Regions from separate parts of the Halobacillus shinanisalinarum genome, predicted to be linked through region 1. Evidence: riboswitches for the same ligand, from Rfam matches in the RefSeq annotation. Region 1 holds a riboswitch; each other region holds the start of a gene.
The links. A riboswitch is a leader RNA that binds a small molecule or an ion and turns the genes downstream of it on or off. The one in region 1 is predicted to bind thiamine pyrophosphate.
Positions count from the first base shown of each region.

Region 2: another riboswitch for thiamine pyrophosphate. It lies ahead of thiC (phosphomethylpyrimidine synthase ThiC); the one in region 1 lies ahead of thiC (phosphomethylpyrimidine synthase ThiC).
Region 3: another riboswitch for thiamine pyrophosphate. It lies ahead of MUO14_RS16800 (ABC transporter substrate-binding protein); the one in region 1 lies ahead of thiC (phosphomethylpyrimidine synthase ThiC).
Region 4: another riboswitch for thiamine pyrophosphate. It lies ahead of MUO14_RS13760 (thiazole synthase); the one in region 1 lies ahead of thiC (phosphomethylpyrimidine synthase ThiC).

Region 1 is NZ_CP095074.1:3,027,528-3,031,566, forward strand. Features, by position in the region: gene MUO14_RS15245 (LysR family transcriptional regulator) at 38-415, shown strand; gene xsc (sulfoacetaldehyde acetyltransferase) at 542-2,320, shown strand; TPP riboswitch at 2,654-2,768, shown strand; gene thiC (phosphomethylpyrimidine synthase ThiC) at 2,908-4,039, shown strand, end outside.
Region 2 is NZ_CP095074.1:4,569,338-4,573,376, forward strand. Features, by position in the region: gene mmgD (citrate synthase) at 1-91, opposite strand, end outside; gene MUO14_RS22655 (hypothetical protein) at 169-390, opposite strand; cobalamin riboswitch at 560-759, opposite strand; TPP riboswitch at 1,018-1,132, shown strand; gene thiC (phosphomethylpyrimidine synthase ThiC) at 1,269-3,053, shown strand; gene MUO14_RS22665 (serine protease) at 3,075-3,242, shown strand; gene MUO14_RS22670 (cysteine dioxygenase family protein) at 3,504-4,039, shown strand, end outside.
Region 3 is NZ_CP095074.1:3,388,092-3,392,130, reverse strand. Features, by position in the region: gene MUO14_RS16805 (3-oxoacyl-ACP reductase) at 251-1,012, opposite strand; gene MUO14_RS16800 (ABC transporter substrate-binding protein) at 1,002-1,922, opposite strand; TPP riboswitch at 2,052-2,157, opposite strand; gene MUO14_RS16795 (S8 family peptidase) at 2,648-4,039, opposite strand, start outside.
Region 4 is NZ_CP095074.1:2,740,246-2,744,284, reverse strand. Features, by position in the region: gene thiH (2-iminoacetate synthase ThiH) at 1-1,095, opposite strand, end outside; gene MUO14_RS13760 (thiazole synthase) at 1,095-1,880, opposite strand; TPP riboswitch at 1,969-2,073, opposite strand; gene MUO14_RS13755 (SDR family NAD(P)-dependent oxidoreductase) at 2,146-2,949, opposite strand; gene MUO14_RS13750 (RDD family protein) at 3,288-3,698, shown strand; gene MUO14_RS13745 (cell wall hydrolase) at 3,749-4,039, opposite strand, start outside.

The sequences.
Region 1 (4,039 bases):
GTTCTTTGAACACCCTCTCATAGAAAGGTGAGCGATTATGAACTATGAGAAGCTACAAACTTTCATCACAGTGGCTGGTAAGAAAAGCTTTTCTGAAGCAGCTAAATTACTCTATTTATCCCAACCAACGATTACATCCCAGATAAAATTACTAGAAAAAGACTTGAATACGACATTGTTCGAACGAACGACGAAACAGGTTCAACTAACACAGGCTGCCAATGTTCCTTATCGTTATGCTAAAGAAATCATCAAGATAAGCGAAACAGCTGAAAAGGAAATTATGAGCATGTCTGATCAAGTTTATGGTGACCTAAAAATCGCCTGCAGCCTAACCATTGGTGAGAATATTCTTCCGCAAATTTTAGGGGAGTTTAGAAAAGAATATCCTTTGACGTCTATCATCGGGATGTAGTGTTGAAGTCTACAGCAGAATTATTTCTTCATTCTATTAAACCTTTAGATAAAAAATTAACGTTAGAATCCCCAGTATGCTAGACAGGGGAATAAATATATATAATTAATTTAGGAGGAATTTCGTATGGCAAAAGTAGAGTCCGAAGTGAAGCAACTGAGAGGGAAAAAGGTTAAAATGACGCCAAGTGAAGCGATTGTAGAAACCCTAGTGGCTGAAGGAGTAAAAGAGGTTTATGGAATTTTGGGGTCGGCGTTTATGGATATGCTTGATCTATTACCTACTGCCGATATTCGGTTCCTGCCGGTACGTCATGAACAAACAACCGCACATATGGCTGATGCCTATACTCGTGTAACAGGAGTAGCAGGTGTAGTAGTTGGTCAGAATGGACCGGGGATTACAAATATGGTAACTTCTGTGGCAGCAGCGAATCAGGCACACACCCCTATGGTCGTAATTTCACCATCTGCAGGTACGCCGACAGTTGGATGGGATGGTTTCCAAGAATGCAATCAGGTCTCTGTGTTTGAGGACATTACGAAGGAAACGGTTCAGGTAACCCACGTCAGCCGCGTAGCTGATTGCCTGCGTACAGCATTTAGAATTGCATATGCCGAACGAGGGCCAGTACTATTCGATATCCCCCGTGATTATTTTTACGGTGAATTAGAAGATCAAATTTTGGAACCTTATCAATATCGTGTGGATTCTCGTGGAAGCGGTGATCCGGCCCAGTTGGATAACGCGGTTGAACTGCTTAAAAACGCAGAGTATCCGGTCATTATCTCCGGTCGAGGAACTGTAGATTCTGATGGGATTGATACAGTCAAAGAAATTGCCGAACATTTAACAGCCCCTGTGGCGGTTTCCTACATGCATAACGATGCCTTCCCGGATAACCACCCATTAGCTGTTGGGCCAATTGGATATATGGGGTCAAAAGCTGCCATGAATACGTTGAAAAAAGCAGACGTCGTACTCGCCATCGGCACAAGGTTATCGGTGTTTGGAACATTACCTTGTTATGACATTGATTATTTTCCTGAAGACGCCAAGATTATTCAGGTTGATATTAACCCTCGAAATATAGCACGTACACATCCGATTGAGGTCGGTTTAATTGCAGATGCTAAATCAGCATGTGACGAGCTCGTCAAACGATTGCAGGAGGAAGCCCCTAATCCGGTACAAAACCAAGATCGGTTACAAGAAGTCACACATGAAAGAGAAAAATGGGAAGAAGAACTCGTATCCCTCGCAATGGAAGACGGAAATCCTATCAACCCTCGCCGCGCCTTGCTAGAGTTAACGAGAGCAGTACCTGAAGGAACGATGATCTCATCAGATATCGGAAACGTTTCATCCACAGCCAATGCCTATTTGAAATTCAACCAAGGAAGAAAACATATTGCGGCACTTACATTTGGTAATACAGGATTTGCTTATCCGGCGGCATTGGGGGCGCAATTAGGTGATCCGAATAGTCCCGCGGTGGCCATTGTCGGTGATGGTGCATGGGGCATGAGTCTCCACGAAGTTAGTACAGCAGTAGAGCAGAATATTCCGGTCGTTGCCTGTGTGTTTAATAACAACGCATGGTGTGCGGAGAAGAAGAACCAAGTAGATTACTATGATAATCGCTTTGTCGGTGCAGATATTGATTCCCCTGATTTTGCCGAAGTGGCTAGGTCAATGGGTGCGCAAGGGTACAGAGTAGATAAGCCAGAAGATGTCGGACCAGTAATAGCCGAGGCTATAAAATCCAAAAAGCCAACCGTTATTGACATTCAAGTAGACGGAACACAACTGGCACCACCGTTTAGAAAAGATGCACTGAAAATGCCAACGCGTTACCTTGCTAAATATAAGCATCTAGATTTTGAAAGTTGGGGAAAAGAATAGTATTATAGGCTAAAGAGCATAACGTATTCAACTGACATTGAACAAGTTGCTCCCTGTTTAAACAGGGGGGGCAACCCATTGCATAAGTACTAAGTTTGTGCTCATCTGACCGTTCTCGTCTATTTTGCAGGTACTTCATAGCTAGCCCTATGTTAAAGTTCATGGAGGGATAATAGGTAAATTACGAGTTCGGGAACAAGCATGATAGTTTACGCATGAGTATCGGTGAGGAATCTAAAAATGAATACTGTATTTTGTTGAGTTGAAAAGATTATTCTCAAGTTAGGTATTGGATTTTTTTCAAGATTCATATATACTGTAGTCAAATTGAATAGAAATAACTAGGGGAGCCCAATAAGCTGGGCTGAGAAGGAAACGCGTTGAAGTTTCTTGACTCTTTGGACCTGATCTGGATTATGCCAGCGTAGGGAAGTTAGAACAATCATCATTGCTAACACAACTTCTGTATACATATTAGCCGGGTCCAACCATTTATTATGGACCCGGCTTTTTTATGTGCTTCAATAAGCTTTTCCACTTGGTGTAGTCTGTCTCGTCCTTTATACCAAAAAAAGGAGAGATTTATTATGTCACCATCTTCATTAAACAAAAAAAACATTTCCATCATGTCTAGTTTTTCAGGAAGTCAAAAAGTATATGTGCCAGGTTCAAGAACCGACATAAAAGTCCCCATGCGTGAAATCGAGTTAAGTCCAACAACAGGTACTTTTGGGGAAGAGGAAAATCCTCCATTGCGTGTGTATGATACAAGTGGTCCTTATACAGACCCGAATTATTCCGTTAATATTACCAAAGGCCTTCCAGCCCTTCGAAGTGTATGGATTCAAGAACGAGGCGATGTGGAACAATATGAAAACCGCGAAATCCAACCTGAAGATAATGGGTATAAGGAAAATGATCCTCGTGCAAACGATAAAGTATTCCCTGGATTAAATCGTAAACCATTACGTGCCAAAAAGGGGAAAAATGTCTCGCAACTTCATTATGCTAAACAGGGAACGATTACTCCTGAAATAGAGTTTATCGCAATAAGGGAAAGTATGGATCCGGAGTTTGTCCGAGATGAAGTGGCAAAAGGCCGTGCAATAATCCCATCTAATATTAATCACCCAGAGATCGAACCTATGATTATAGGTCGTAATTTCCACGTCAAAATTAACGCGAATATTGGAAATTCAGCTGTTTCATCCTCTATTGAACAGGAAGTTGAAAAAATGACTTGGGCCACACGTTGGGGCGCAGATAATATCATGGACCTATCAACGGGGAAAGACATTCACACAACTCGAGAATGGATCATTCGAAACTCATCCGTTCCGGTTGGTACTGTCCCCATTTATCAAGCATTAGAAAAAGTCAATGGTGTTGCTGAGGACCTGACGTGGGAGATTTATCGTGATACGTTGATCGAACAAGCAGAGCAAGGTGTGGACTACTTCACGATCCATGCAGGTGTTCTTTTGCGATATGTGCCACTAACAGCAGAACGTTTAACGGGTATTGTTTCTCGTGGTGGATCGATCATGGCACAGTGGTGCTTGTATCACCACCAAGAAAGCTTTTTGTATACTCATTTTGAAGAGATTTGTGAAATTATGAAAGCCTACGATATCTCCTTCTCCCTGGGGGATGGGTTACGTCCTGGGTCCATTGCGGATGCAAATGATGAAGCCCAGTTTGCTGAACTAGAAACTCTGG
Region 2 (4,039 bases), 1.5 Mb from region 1:
CTTCTGCTTCTACATCCAAATAAGAAATACCTGTTTCTGCAGCAATAACTCCGTCTAAACCAGGTTTATACACAGTTTGTTCTGCCATCAATGACCCTCCTAATAATGTCAACATTAAGGAAACCGCTTACAAAATACAGGGAACTTTTCCCTTTCTATGAGTCGTTCTTATTTTTGCAGGGCTCCAAAAATCTCTGCATATATTTTTTCATAGGCCTTTTCGAGATTTTGTAAGTGTACTTCTTTTTTCTCATATTTATATTCTCGTTTCATAACGTCAGCTCTTAATTGTGAATATTTAGTACGCAATGAACAGCTGTGATCTGCAATGAAATTGTTCATAATACCAGCTTTAAATAATTGGCAATAATACTCGACTGAACCAAACAAAGGGTACCTCCTCAAGCATGTTTATCACTAGAATTTTTAACCATAAAAAAACAACTTCCAAAAGAAGTTGTTAAGCTGCGTATCCATCAAATAATACATGGTAATGAAAACAAACCATGTAGCATTCCTGCTATTCTCGCCCTTAACACCTCCTATCCGCGTAGGTTTTAGTGTTCGCTAAAAACAGGCAGGTCTCCTGGCTTATGATCATCGCTCCTCGAACCTTCCCATTTCCATGTTCCATGAAAACAGTGGTTTATTCGAATTGCTCCTAAATACAGTTGCGGGACAGCGTCGGGTTCTAACCGAACTTCCCTTTTAAGCAGATAAATGAATACATTTACCTGCACCTATTTCTACACCTATACAATTGTCTTCTTAAATATATCAAGTATTTGGAAAATTAACAATAGCTGAAAGTGTCTTCCAATTATTTTTTGGAACGTCATTCAAAACATAGGCATCATCTAAAACCTCATATTCTCAGTATGTGGATTGATTTTGGATGGAATGTTGATGCTGAAAAGATTTCTTTTATTTTAGAGAATGGATGAGTCAGGTAAGATATATTTTCAATTTAAGGTTTGTTTTTCCTCAAGAATCATATATACTGTAATCAAATTGAATAGAAATAACTAGGGGAGTCCAATAGTTTGGACTGAGAGAGAAGCGCGTTGAAGCTTCTTGACTCTTGGGACCTGATCTGGATCATACCAGCGTGGGGAAGTTAACCAATCATCAATGCAATCCTACTTCTGCATACATATTAGCCGGGTCCATATTTTTATGGCCTGGCTTTTTTATGTACTTCTGTATGCTTTCTCCTCTCTATTGTTCCTTATCTCGTCCTTTACATTTTAAAAAAGGAGAGATTTATGATGTCAACGAGTTCATTAAACGAAAGAAACATTTCCATCATGTCTAATTTTTCAGGAAGTAAAAAAGTATATGTAACAGGATCAAGACCTGGTATTAAGGTTCCCATGCGTGAAATTGGATTAAGTCCAACATCAGGGACGTTTGGAGAAGAGGAAAATCCTCCAGTACGTGTGTATGACACAAGCGGTCCTTATACAGATCCAAATTACTCCGTTGATATTACCAAGGGTGTTCCAGCCACTCGCCGTGTATGGATTCAAGAACGGGGCGATGTTGAAGAATATGAAAGCCGCGAAATAAAGCCTGAAGATAATGGGTACAAGGATGAGAATGACCCTCGTGCAAACGATAAGGTGTTTCCTGGATTAAACCGTAAACCATTACGCGCTACAAAAGGGAAAAATGTCTCGCAGCTTCATTATGCTAAACAGGGAATGATTACTCCCGAAATGGAGTTTATCGCAATTAGGGAAAATATGGATCCGGAGTTTGTCAGAGATGAAGTGGCAAAGGGTCGTGCAATTATTCCTGCTAATATTAATCACCCAGAGATAGAACCTATGATTATCGGTCGTCATTTCCACGTCAAAATTAATGCGAACATTGGCAATTCTGCTGTTTCCTCCTCTATCGAACAAGAAGTGGAAAAGATGACCTGGGCTACACGTTGGGGTGCAGATAATATTATGGACTTATCAACGGGGAAAGACATTCACACAACTCGAGAGTGGATTATTCGAAACTCTTCAGTACCGGTGGGGACCGTTCCTATTTATCAGGCACTAGAGAAAGTAAATGGCGTTGCCGAGGATCTGACGTGGGAGGTTTACCGTGATACGTTGATTGAACAAGCCGAGCAGGGGGTGGATTACTTCACGATCCATGCAGGCGTTCTATTAAGATATGTCCCGCTGACAGCAGAGCGTTTAACTGGAATTGTATCCCGGGGCGGGTCGATCATGGCCCAGTGGTGCTTATATCACCATGAAGAAAGCTTTTTGTATACTCATTTTGAAGAAATCTGTGAAATTATGAAAACCTATGATATTTCCTTCTCCTTAGGGGATGGCTTACGTCCTGGATCCATTGCCGATGCAAATGATGAAGCACAGTTTGCAGAATTAGAAACGCTTGGAGAGTTAACACAAATTGCGTGGGAGCATGATGTGCAGGTGATGGTGGAAGGGCCGGGTCATGTACCCATGCATCTCATTAAAGAAAACATGGACAAACAATTGGAAGTGTGTAAGGAAGCGCCCTTTTATACTCTTGGACCGCTTACAACGGATGTAGCTCCTGGTTATGATCACATTACTTCTGCGATTGGAGCAGCCATGATTGGCTGGTACGGGACAGCCATGCTTTGTTATGTAACGCCAAAAGAACACTTAGGCTTACCGAATAGGGATGATGTTCGTGAGGGAGTGATTACTTATAAAATTGCAGCCCATGCAGCTGATTTGGCAAAAGGACATCCAGGTGCACAGAAACGCGATGATGCCTTATCAAAAGCACGCTTTGAGTTCCGTTGGAGAGATCAATTTAACTTATCTTTAGATCCTGAACGTGCCATCGAGTACCATGACGAAACGTTGCCTGCTGAAGGTGCAAAAACAGCACATTTCTGTTCCATGTGTGGACCAAAGTTCTGCAGTATGAGAATCTCCCAGGATATCCGCAATTATGCGAAAAACAATGAACTTTTTACAAATGAGGATATTGAGAAGGGGATGAAGGAGAAAGCTGAACAGTTTAAGAAGTCCGGCGGCAAGATTTATCAGTAATATTCCAAGGAGGGATTACGGGTGAAGGTCCAGAAAATTGAAGAGGAGATTAATCAAACGGAAAACCACCTTGCTTCTTTGAAAAATAGTTTAAAAGAGATCCAACAAAATTGTGATCATCATTTTAAAGGGAATAACAAGTATAATAAGTGTTTGAAATGTAATAAGGTAATCGCGTTATACTATTAACTGCTAAGTTGAACGAGTTTGAACAGCTAAGGTGACTTCGGTTTGGAGCCGAGGTCACCTTTTTACGTAGTAAGGTGCTAGTCGGTAAAATATCTTGATCATCAAGTAATTCGTCGTACAAAACCTATTAAGTGTTTTAAGAGGTCATATTCAAGAAGGAACGGGAAAACCATTATGTGTTAATGTTTAATAGAGACACTTTATCATTTAAAAACCGAAGTATAATTCTAAGGCTGCCAGCAGAAGGAGGAAATTTTCAAAATGGGAAAGATACAGCAACAATATGAACTTTCTGACTTTATAAGTGAGATGACTAAAGTAGTGGAGGAGACAACTGAGAGTGCCGAACGCGTGAGGGAAGCCGAACGACTTCTCTGCAAATTGATACGTACAAAATCATGGCTTTCACAGGAGAAATTACAAACGGAAAATAGTCAATACGCCCGCCATTCCCTTTATCGTGATCCTAAGAATCAATTCGAAGTACTCGCATTAATATGGGAACCTGGACAGTGCACTCCTTTGCATGATCACGACGGGACTTGGGGAGTGGAAGGAGTGGTTTCCGGTCGTATGAGAGTGAAAAACTATGTTCAACTCGAATCTTTTTCTGATCATACTGCTAAGCTTTGCTATGCCGGTGCCATGACAGTGAACGAACAAAGCACAGGGGAACTTCTACCCCCAGCCGATTGCCATATTCTAGAGCCGCATGGGGACGAAACGACTGTCACAATTCATGTTTACGGAAAACAACTCCGCAAGTTTCGGGTGTTTGAAGCGCCTGACGAGAAGGG
Region 3 (4,039 bases), 360 kb from region 1:
GTCACCTTTCTACTGAGAGGTGCCTCTTTTCTTAAGAAAAATCAAATCATTGGAAGCTAATGACTGTAACAGATAGTTACATAATTACATGAAGATCGGGAGTTATATTTCTGAGATAGGTCGCTATATTTTTGAGACAGGACGTTATGTCACCTCGTGAGGCTGCTATTATAATAAAAACTAGCACTAGACCTGTCCACGATTCTTTATTGAGCTTGGCTGCAGACGCCATACCGTAGCTTTAAGATGATTAATCCATGACCAAGCCACCATCAACGACTAAGTTTTGCCCGGTAACGGCACGACTCCACGACGAAGCGAAAAATAATGTAGCATCAGCTAATTCTTCGGGGGTTGTCACCCGTTTTAGCGGTGTATTTTCACTAATCATATCGAACACTTCATCAGGAGTCGATGCACTTGCATCCGTTTTTTGCAATAACCCGCCCGAAACCATATTTACCGTAATACCGTGAGCTCCCATATCGCGAGCCATGTTTCTAGTAAAACCGAGTAATGCCGCCTTACTTGTATTATAATCATGATAAGGGACCACAGGGTTTTGAAATAGATTGGTACCGATGTTTATAATTCTTCCAAAGTTCAGCCCACGCATTCCTTCAGTAGCAGTTTGTGTTGTGTGTAACGCTGCTTTCACACTCCCCTCTAATTGGGTTTGATACTCTTCCCAGGTTACCGTTTCCGCGGTCTTCCTGTTCACGGCATCAAATTTAAAGTTAACAAGAGCATTATTAATCACAGTGGTAACGGCTTGGCCATAATGCCTTTCTGCTTGATCAAACATCGCTTGAACTTGATCTTTATCGAGGATATTTGCTTGAATAGCCCTAGCACGATCGCCAATACTTTCAACTACTTCCTGTGCTTTCCTTTCACTTTGATTGTAGTTAACGATAACTCTTGCTCCTTCTCGTCCGAAGGCTTTGGCTATTTCCGCTCCTAATCCTCGGCTTGCCCCAGTGACGAGTACAACTTGATCTTTAATTTCCATTGTCATTTCCTCCTTTATTATGCACGAATTCATTAGTCCAATATTCCTGAGGGTCTATTGAATAATCAGTCAGTTTTGTTTTATTCAGCCATTTTTGTAAATCGTCAAAATAAGCGACCGGCACTGAAAAATCTGTTGTGAAGTATGATAAAGTTGCGTCTAAAATAGCAGCTTCAATATGATCCTTCCGGTTTCCAGTAAATTGATAATAAACCACCTTTGCTTCCTCAGGTTTGTTTTCTATAAACTCAATGCTTCTCTTCAAAACTTCCAAGAACTTATCAATCCCTTGTCTGCGTTTGTCTAAAATTTCTCGTGAAGTAATTAAAATTAAATGCCCACCTGCAGGCAGTCCCCATTCTTTTAGTGAAAAGAATCTTGGTTCATATCCCCGTTCACTTGCTTCAATAACTTCATGATGCTGTTGTACAGAAAAAGCTATATCCGCTTCATCGTGAATTAAAGCATCTGTATGATAAAACCCCTTGTTAACTGGAGTTACGTCACTGACATTACAATGTGCTCCATCAGCCTCGATCAGTGCTTTCACAAAGGATAATCCTGTTGGTCCCGGAGCACTTGGATAGGTTAGTCTCTTCCCAAGCATATCTTTTGGTCTTGTGATTCCTTTATTTTCGAGTGACATGACTCCACTATCAGATTTTAAAAATCTTGAGAACCCAATGACGTCCTTTTGTTTTAGCCGATCCTGTACTAGGTGAAGAGGTTCTGTAACAGCCATGTCCATACGTCCTTTGTAAATTTCATCCATCGCATCAAAGTGTTCCACAGGTTCTATCATCTCCACATCCAGATCAGCTTCTTTAAACCACCCTTTTTCTACCCCAATCAAAAAGGGAAGGTGGTTCGGGTTTAGAAACCATTCCAGGCCAAATCTGAGTTTTTCCATATCATCATCCTCCCATTGAAAATATTTTCTAATGCTCCAGTCATTTCTGTTGTAAGAAACGTTTCCATAATAAAAAAACAGCACCACATGTAAGTGATCCTGTTATTCCCCATTAATCAACGATGATTAATGCTAACAACATCACTTCCCTTCGCTGGTATTAACCAGATCAGGTTCAGAGGGTCAAAGAAATATCATTTCTTTTCTCAGCCATATGGCTCCCCTAGTGAATAGCATTCTTATATTATTTTCTAGAGTTTAACACACAAAGTTAGCCTTGTCTTCTGACATTTAAAATTGGATATCCATTTGTCAGTTAGAGTTCAGAAATATACGTAAGTGGAATAATTTTTGCTTTTTAACGAATACTCTAAGTAAGAATTTAGATTGGAGGTTTTCATATGAAGAATGACTACAAGTTAGCAACTCTCTCAGAGACTGAACGACAAAAAATAGAAAACCTTGAAAAGGAATTTGGAAAAGTCCTAATCGCTTGGGAAGGAAAAAGATAAACCAACTTTCGTATCCCACAAGGCGGAACTTTGTCACCAGCTTCCTTTAGATTCAGGTCACCCTGACACCCTTGTTTTTGGCTAACGGCTACAACGACCCTCACCGCTCGGGACTTGAATCTTACACCCATGCCCGGCATACAAAATAAAACCGTCTCGGGCATATGCTCGAGACGGTTTTCATCCAAATAGACGATAAATATTTGTCGTCTATTATCTTAGAGACTTATGTTTCGGCCCCTTTTTAGTCTTACTGTCCGTCAATTCAAATGCACGATCTACGGCCGCATAAGCATTTACATAGCCGGTACCGACTTCCCATGCTTCATATCCTGGCATGTCCGTAGTAGTTTCTGTCAAGATTTCAAATACTTCGTCAGGGGACAGTGTCGGGTTGGCCTCAAGCATCAACATGACTATACCCGCAACGTGCGGGGTGGCCATGGAGGTTCCACTTAACGTAGTATAATACGGCAGAAAAGCTGTGGGTATATTTTCTGCATCGGTGGTCGTGTTAAGTACACCCACCGGTGACAGAGTTCTAGTTGACACGATATTTAAACCTGGTGCTGTTACGTCTGGCCGATTGAAATACGTATATGTTTCACCTTCGCTAGTAAACGTACCGCTTTCCCCTTTCACGCCACGAGAAGAAAAGTCAGCAAGTTCACTTTCAAAGGTGCCTGCTGCTACAGAAATCACCCATGGTGCAAGAGAATACGGGTTCATCGTATCTGCCTCAGGACCAGCATTACCGGCTGCAAACGTCACAACCATTCCCCGTTCATATGCCACTTTACTAGCAACATTGACGGGGCCATTCGGATCGAATTCACCTGATGAACCCCAAGAATTTGTAATGACGCGAATGTCAAATTCCGCCTGATGGGTTAAAGCGTAGTCAAATCCGCCAATAGCATCAAGAATAAAGAGAGCACCGCCGGAACCATAGCCGACTAAATCAGCACCTGGGGCAACACCTTCGTATTTTCCGTTAGACATTTGTCCTGTTCCACCCACAGTACCAGCAACATGAGTCCCATGACCGGAATTTGTATCCGTGTTGACAACGCCTTCTTGATACGTCACAGGGCCGATGTCGCTATAGGCGTGTAAGTTAATGGAGCTAAGTATATTTTCAACCAGATGGGAGCCATATTCTAAGTCTGCATGTGTGCCGTCGACCCCACTGTCATGTACAAGAACGGAGCCCCCTTCCCCGGTAACAGGAAGACCTTCGTTCCATTTTGTCATTTGGTCATCCATGCGAACCTGATCGACTCCTGTAAGTTCTGTAGCCTTCTCGTTGAAGTAAGTCAGCTTTCTGTTCAAGTAAAGAGAACGAACTTCTTCCGCTTGTGCTAGTTTATCAATCTGACTTTCTGTTGCTAAGACACCGGCAACCGGAAGGGCCTTCATGGTAACCCCTTCCGTCAATCCAATCTTTTCGAGGATAGCAACATCTTGAGTAGTTGGGGCTCCTTCACCTTCAAAAGTGACCACCACTTCAAACGGTCCTGCCTCCGTTTCTAATGCTTTATTTAGATGGGGGTCGATAGAAACGTTTATACCTGTTTCAGCATTCACACCTATTCCACCTGGAAA
Region 4 (4,039 bases), 290 kb from region 1:
CTGCCAATCTTTCATAACTGGCTGATAACCTTTTTCATGAAGCAATTGGCGAACCTCCTCCACGGAACGTTCATCGGAAATTTCAAACTGGCTTTGTGTATTTTCCGGTTGGGTATAGCCGCCTACTTCAGTTGAGGAAGCAGCTGACATTTTTGTCACTCCAAGCGGAATCAGTTGATCACGTAATTGAGGAGTTTCACGGGTTGACAATATAATCCCTGCCCGCGGAAGGAATAACCTGAGGGCAAGCATAGCTTGAACCATATTTTGATCCGTTACATGAATTTCGGGTTGAAAACTCCCTGCATTAGGCTGGACCCTTGGGAATGAAATGCCAATTTCCGTATCCAAGTAGTTGTCTTGAAGGTAACTCCCGTGCAAACCTGTGATATAACTTTCCTTGCGCCAATCATCAAGACCAAGCAAAGCTCCGATTGTGACAGATCTCATCCCAGCCTGGCAGCCTCGCTCAGGGGTATCCAGGCGATACTTATAGAAACGTTTCGGTCCTTTCGTATGGAGGTCACGATAAATTTCTTGATCGTAAGTCTCCTGAAAAACCGTCAGCGTATCAATTCCGCTCTCTACCAATTCTTCATACTCCTCGCGATCCATCGGCTGAACTTCGAGCCCCACCGAGGAGAAGTATTTCCTAAGAATCTTCATGATTTTTGATAGGTAATCAACAGATGAATGAACCCGAGATTCTCCCGATAGGATGATAATTTGTTCAATTCCCATGGCATATATCGCCTGAGCCTCTTCCTCTACTTCTTCCATCGTTAAACGCCTTCTAGGAAAAACGTTATCAACACTAAAACTGCAGTATTTGCATGTGTTTACACAGTAATCGGAAACATAGAGTGGCAGAAAGAGCTGCATGGTATAGCCAAAGTGCTGCAAAGTGAGTTGATGCGCCTTCTGAGCCATCTCTTCTAAGTAACCTTCTGCAGCAGGTGACAGGAGGGTGAAATAATCCGCCTCAGTAAGTCCATCTTTTTGTAAAACGTTCTCAACATCACTTGCTGTTATCTCATCAAATAATGACTTAAACGGTTGATCTTTCAGCTTTTCATACACGTTATAGAAACTCATTATTGACCACCTCCTGTTGAAGTTAAAAATCCCGTTAATGGTGAGGAGGCTTTTGCCTGAAGAGACGATTGCCCAAGCCCTGAAATGTAAGCCATTCTTCCAGCTCTAACCGCCATATCAAAAGCCTTCGCCATAGCCACAGGGTCCTCCGCAGTTGCAATCGCTGTATTTACAAGAACAGCATCCGCACCCATTTCCATCGCTTCCGTTGCCTCGGAAGGTTTGCCAATCCCTGCATCTATAACAATTGGGACATCAATTTCATCAATCATAATCCGAATCATTTCCTTCATCCGGATACCCCGGTTCGAGCCAATCGGAGACCCTAGCGGCATGATCGCTGCAGCCCCGGCCTCTTCCATACGCTTCGCTGCCATTAAGTCAGGACTCATATAATCTAGGACAACAAACCCTTCCTCTACCAAGATTTTCGTCGCTTTAATCGTCTCCTCATTATCGGGAAGAAGGTATTTTTGATCGGAAATGACTTCGATCTTGACCCAATTCCCCATTCCGCTAGCCTTTCCAAGTCGTGCAATCCGTACCGCTTCTTCTGCCGTCCTTGCTCCTGAAGTATTCGGCATTAACGTTGCCTGCTCTGGGATATCATTAACGATATGCTTGCCAGAACCATCTAGATCCACCCTCCTAATCGCAACCGTAACAACCTGTGAATGAGACTGTTCAATTGCCTCCCGCATTACACTATGGTCTGCAAACTTCCCTGTTCCTGTAAACAAACGACTTTCAAGTTCTTTCCCTGCAATCACTAACGGATCCTTCATAACATCTCCTCCTCGTTAAATTGCCATTAAAAAAAGCTCACCCGCGCTATGGGTGAGCTTCGATTTACTTTATGCAATACACGTTTACATTCAGCCTCGAAAGCTTCCCTACGCTGGTTCTAACCAAGTCAGGTTCAAAGGGTCGGAAATGTTCTTCCTCTCAGCCACATGTATGGCACCCCTAGCTCTTTTCTTATTCAATTTTCAGAAACCTCATCTTAAAGGATAGCAAAACTCTTCCAGTTTGTGAACCACCTTTTCTTTTTCACCTCATCACACTTCCCCCAGAAATCTTCATAGACTCTCCAATGATATTCCCAGCTGTCTCAGTTAATAAAAACACAATCGTATTCGCTACTTCTTCAGCAGTAGAAATCCGCCCCGAAGGAATCCCTTCTTCTGCAACCTTCAATTGCTCTTCAAAACTACGATTGTTCCGTTCGCCTTTGGAGCGAATCGACTCCCGCCCCATTTCTGTATCCACATAGCCAGGGCAAACAGCATTAACCCGAATATTGTGTTCAATCGCCTCAACTGCAAGCGACTGAGTGAACCCAGTCACCGCAAATTTTGAAGCACTATAGGCGATGTTCGCATGCGTCCCGCGCAAACCTGATAAAGAGGATAGATTTACAATCGCTCCCTCGTTCTGAGCCTTCATTTTTTCATATACAAGCTGTGTCAGTAACACTGTAGAAAAATAGTTCAGCTCCATTACGTTACGAAGATCGTCTTCCGTCAGGTTATCGAGTGTGCTTCCCCCGACCACCCCGGCTGAGTTGACAAGTCCAGTAATAGCTCCATTTGTTTGGATGGCTTCATCTACTAAATGTCTCCGATTTTCCTCGTCATTAAGTTCAGCAGTGTGAACATATACTTTTACAGAGTCATTCAACCGTTTACATTCGTCTTTAAGGTCGTTCAGCTTTTCCTCCCTTCGTCCCGTTATCGTCACATCAGCTCCCGCTTGCACAACAGCTTTTGCTGTTTGATAACCGATGCCGCCGGTAGCCCCTGTTATTATGATATGTCCGTCCTTAAGAGCTTCATTTGAATAAATACTACTCATTTGATCTAGCCTCCTTTTTATCTATGTCTTACCATAACCTTTCTATTTATAACTGAAACCATTGCATACATTAACATGGGTACGTACAATAGTCTTATGTGACTAGGAGAGGTTGTTCAAAAAGTCACCAAATGATAAACGGCGAACTTCTTCGTTGCTCGGTTTTTCCGGTCCTCACGTATGAAAGACATACGCTGTAGTCCTCAAAACTTCCGCGCCCCGAACTTCTTGCGACGCGCAAGGAACGTGCTAGTGTCGACTTTGTCACAGAAAGTGACGACCTTTGTCGACGTTCTAATTTGGCAACTTTTTGAACACTCACTAGAAAGGAAGATTTCATGTATCGTTCAGTAGGTTTTTGGAAACGCCTCGGAGCAGGTATCTTAGATTCTATTATTGTAATGACTCCTATTGCCCTTCTAGGAGTGCTTTTATTTGGGTGGGATTTCGACAGTCCTTACTCTAACTGGATTACCCTCCCTTACTCTTTGTTTCTGCCGGTTTTATGGAAGGGATATATTGTCGGTAAAAGAATTATGGGGATACGCATTATAAAGGTTAATGGAAATAACGTTGGGGTCGGGACGATGTTCATGCGGTTGATCGTAGGCGGTCTCGTGTATGCCTTAACATTAGGAATTGGCCTCATTGTCAGTGCCTTTATGGTCGGAATTAGGGAAGACAACCGCTCCATTCACGACTTTATAGCAGGGACTTATGTAACGGAAGCAAAACCAGGCGAAGTGTAGAATAAGGTATCAAAAAAGCGAGCACATCAACGTGCTCGCTTTCTATAAAACTATCTTAGAAAAACATGATCGCCAATAACTGTTGTCACTTCTTGATCACTCAAAAACTCACTAGTCGCTTTATCAGGATTATAGAAAAACAGGGACTCACGATCATACCCCTGATAACCCAACGCCTCTTCAACAGCACGTTTAGATTCTTCACTTGCAGGCTGATTAATTGTACCATTCAACACAGGAGAGAACTGGTACCCATCATAAATCACACCGTATATAGAATCGGGATACTTATCACTAGACACCCTGTTTAAGACAACAGTGGCCACTGCAACTTTACCATC